One region of the Pueribacillus theae genome, then DNA from elsewhere that is predicted to be linked to it. Evidence: predicted binding sites of a transcription regulator. Region 1 holds the regulator's gene; the other holds the start of a gene.
What was found. Region 1 encodes CtsR, which represses protease genes until heat stress. Its sites were predicted from a motif close to ATGGTCAATAAAGGTCAAACA; they were not measured.

Region 1 (2,205 bases):
GAGGAGGATGGACGGATATGGAATTATTCTCATTTTTTCATTCAGATTTGCTGACGATTACGATTCGCTTATTAGTGGCTGTCATATTGGCTGGGTTTATAGGTTTGGAAAGAGAAGTAAAGCATCAGCCTGCAGGATTTAGGACACATATTTTAGTTGGTGTAGGCGCTTGCCTCATGATGATATTGTCAATCTATGGTTTTCAAACGTTTATCGATTCCAATTACAATACGATACGATTCGATCCTTCCCGAATTCCTTCTTATGTGGTAAGTGGTATTGGTTTTTTAGGAGCTGGAACGATACTCGTTCACGGAAGAACGGTAAAAGGTTTAACAACGGCAGCATCCATTTGGGTTGTTGCCGGTATAGGATTGGTAGTTGGCGCAGGGATGTATTATGAAGCCATTTTTACAACGCTGATTGTTGTAATCAGCCTTTTTTTGCTTACAAAGATTGAACCTATCTATATTTTGAAGCAGAGGAAGAAACATTTAGTCGTACTTGCTGAAGAAGAACTTTCCTTAAAAGAACTTGTGGCTATCATGGATGAGGCCGGTATTGAAATCGAAAAAAAATTGATCGAAAGATTGAAAAAAAGTGAACAAACAGTCATGAAGCATACTTTTCTATGCAAATATAAACATGATTCGAAAATGGATGATGTACTTGAAAAAATGTCGAAAATGCCAAAAGTTCAAAAGGTTTCTTACGGAATGGAATAAAAAGGAAAAATAACTGTATGATTTGAAGTTGATTGGAAAAGATGATTGATGCGGAAGATTTATGATTTTATGGAGTATAAGGTTGCAACCTTATTTTTGAATAGAGTATACTTAAAATATAAAGTCAAATATAGTCAAAGTCAGAAAGGTGGGGAGGTCAGTGAAAAATATTTCCGATATTATTGAAGCCTATTTGAAAAGTATTTTAACTGGAAGCGAGAAAGATGCCGTTGAAATTAAGCGCCATGAAATTGCAGAAAGATTTCAATGTGTCCCCTCACAAATTAATTATGTCATAAATACAAGATTTACAATTGAAAAAGGGTATATTGTGGAAAGTAAAAGGGGTGGGGGTGGATATATTCGCATTATGAAAATCCAAGCGAGCGATAAGGCAGACTTAATCGACCAATTGCTTCAATTAATTGATAATAAATTAACACAGCAAGCATCGGAAAATCTCATTTTGCGCCTTCTTGAAGAGAGAGTCATCTCTGAAAGGGAAGCGAGAATTATGTTAAGTGCCGTTGACCGGGCAACAATTAATGTGAATTTGCCGATGAGGGATGAATTGAGAGCGAATTTATTAAAAGCGATGCTTTTAACATTAAAATATAAAACGTAAAATGCCAGACAGGAGGGGTGAAATGTGAAATGCCAAGATTGCAAAGCTCAGCCGGCAACACTTCACTTTACTAAAATTATAAATGGGGAGAAGATGGAAACGCATTTGTGTGAAAACTGCGCCAAAAACAAGAGTGATGCGTTGTACGGCCAAAACAACTTTTCGATTCACCAACTATTGTCAGGGTTATTAAATTTTGAGCATCCGATCAAACAATCACAGCCAAATAACTTCCAAGTTTTTCATAACTTAAAATGCGAAAAGTGCGGCATGACGTATGAACAGTTTACAAAAATTGGCCGTTTCGGCTGTGCACACTGCTATAAGACGTTTGACGAAAAACTTGATCCGTTGCTAAAGCGGGTTCATAGCGGCAACAATACCCACTCTGGGAAAATACCGAAACGGGGCGGTGCCAAAATCCATGTCAGAAAGAGGATTCAAGTTTTAAAAAATAAGATGCAAAATTATATTGAACAGGAAGAGTTCGAAAAAGCGGCTGAAATACGCGACGAACTTCGTTCCCTTGAAAATAATTATAAAAATAAAAAGGGGGAATGATAGATGTCTCTTCAGCGATTTATATCCGAAGCAATCAGTCCTTGGATGAAGCAGTCAGGGCCCGATGATGATATTGTTCTAAGCAGCCGGATAAGATTAGCAAGAAATATAGAAAAATACACATTTCCGATTTTAACTTACCAAAATGAGGGAGAAGAGGTTTTAAACCAAATTAGACAGCAAGTTGACAATAGCCATCCAAATAAACTTGAACTCCTTTTAATGAAAGATTTGGAGCAGATTGAAAAACAAGTGTTAGTTGAAAAGCATTTAATTAGTCCACACCTGGCAAGT
Region 2 (2,205 bases), on a different contig from region 1:
TCGCCGAAATGGCGAGTTTTTCAATTGTCTTGCGATATGCGTTCAACAAAGAATTTTAAACACAGTTGATTTAAGTTTGGCAAGGAAAGATACTTCGAGGTCTTCCGAGCGATTAAGAGTTAAACAATGTTGACCGCTCCAGTTTTCTCTTCGTTTAGATATCCAAACTCAAAAGACTGCTATTAAAACCTTTTGTTCCTTTTATTTAGGTTTTACTTCTTTTGTGTCATACAGCACTTCATCGATTAAGCCGTATTCTTTTGCTTCTTCGGCTGACAAGAACTTGTCGCGGTCTGTATCGCGCTCAATCACTTCAAGCGATTGGCCTGTTCTTTCCGCATAAATTTTATTTAATTTTTCCCGCATTTTAATGATGCGTTTTGCATGGATTTCAATATCGGCTGCCTGGCCTTGTGTTCCGCCGAGAGGCTGGTGAATCATAACTTCACTGTTTGGAAGCGCAAAACGCTTGCCTTTTGCGCCAGCCATTAACAAGAAGGAACCCATGGATGCCGCCATTCCGATGCAAATCGTCGATACATCTGGTTTAATGTGCTGCATCGTGTCGTAAATCGCCATCCCCGCTGTAATGGAACCGCCGGGGCTGTTAATATAAAGAGAAATGTCTTTGTCAGGATCTTCAGCAGCCAAAAAGAGCAATTGGGCAACGATGGAGTTAGAGACATTATCATCAATGGCGCTTCCAAGCATAATAATGCGGTCCTTCAATAGCCGTGAATAGATATCATAGGCACGTTCGCCGCGGCTTGTTTGTTCAATAACTGTAGGTATTAAATTCATTTTGTGTTCCTCCTTCATTTTTTACTAGCATTCTCATAATAATTAAGTATGTATTTTCATCATAACGAAAAGGTCAATATAGGTCAAATAAAAAGTTTCGCTAAAATATGTTTACGCATTCCATCTTTCCCGAAAAAAAGTGTTTTAAACCCAAAAAAAGCAGGTGAAGCGTTCACCTGCTTTTTTAGAGGAATGAATTTGTGTACGCGCTCGGCAGGATTCGAACCCGCGGCAGACGTGGTACCGGAAACCACCGCTCTATCCAACTGAGCTACGAGCGCAAATGCTGCATTCACCATTATACGAAAAAAACAATCTTTTTGCAATGACAATTCTAACCAACTTTGTTTAATCATTCGTCATTATTTTTATTTTCTAATGCACTTTTTAATTCGTCTTCAGATGTTGTTTCTGTTAACTTAACGTTTGACCGATAAGCCGCCCGCAAAATGAGATGGCCTGAGACGGGTGCAGTGATGAAAACAAAAATAATCCCGAGAAGAAGGCGAACACTTATGAGGGATTCATTTAGCCAAAAATAAAGGAATACCCCTGATAGCGTCAGAAGAACGGCTAGCGTTGAGCTTTTTGTTGCAGCGTGAGCTCGGGTATATACGTCAGGGAATCTGATAATACCAACCGCACTTAAAAAACTCATCATACTGCCAACTAAAATGATAAAGGCAGCAACAAATTCATCGATCGCGCTTATATTCAACGATGCTCCCCCTCTCGATAAATTTTGTGAAGGCAATCGTCCCGATCCAAGCCAAGATGCCCAAGATGAGGATGACATCAAGAAAAACTTTCGTTTGAAGCAAGATGGAAAAAACGGCTATCCCCGAAACAAGATTAACTGCTATCATATCCAATCCAACAGCCCGGTCTGGCATAGACGGTCCACGAATAATACGATAAAGCGCGATAGCAATCGATAAGGCAAATAAGGACAATGAAGTCGTCAGCATAATCGTGATCATTAGCGAGTCACCTCCATGATCGCCTTTTCAAATTTTTTTAAGGATCTCACTAGAAAATCTCGCGAGCTTTCTAAATCCATTGCATGAATGTAGAATACATTCCCTTCAGGGGTTACTTCCATAACGACCGATCCTGGTGTCAAGGTTAAGAGCAAGGCAAGTGTTGTCACTTCCCAATCACTTTTCAATTCTGTTTCATATGTGAAAATACCGGGCTTAAGGTTAAGCTTTGGACTTAAAATATGTTTAAGAACGAATACGCTTGATTGAAACAGCTCAGATATAAAAATGGCAATTAGTTTAAAAACCAAAAATAAGCGGCGAAGGTAAAATTGTTGGGGAAAAAATCTACGCATAAAAAATACAATGACAGTGCCGACAAGAAAGCCTACAAAGAAAGTTGAAAAACGAAGCTCATCTTCAT

Region 2: a site for CtsR is predicted at 871-891, ahead of clpP (ATP-dependent Clp endopeptidase proteolytic subunit ClpP). Genes of this name have one in related genera too.

The regions. Positions count from the first base shown of each region.
Region 1 covers NZ_QCZG01000004.1:123,885-126,089, reverse strand. The annotation lists gene DCC39_RS03710 (MgtC/SapB family protein) at 18-725, shown strand; gene DCC39_RS03705 (CtsR family transcriptional regulator) at 886-1,350, shown strand; gene DCC39_RS03700 (UvrB/UvrC motif-containing protein) at 1,375-1,911, shown strand; gene DCC39_RS03695 (protein arginine kinase) at 1,915-2,205, shown strand, end outside.
Region 2 covers NZ_QCZG01000007.1:33,377-35,581, reverse strand. The annotation lists gene clpP (ATP-dependent Clp endopeptidase proteolytic subunit ClpP) at 202-819, opposite strand; tRNA gene DCC39_RS05000 (tRNA-Arg) at 1,007-1,082, opposite strand; gene DCC39_RS04995 (Na+/H+ antiporter subunit G) at 1,154-1,519, opposite strand; gene DCC39_RS04990 (Na(+)/H(+) antiporter subunit F1) at 1,497-1,781, opposite strand; gene DCC39_RS04985 (Na+/H+ antiporter subunit E) at 1,781-2,205, opposite strand, start outside.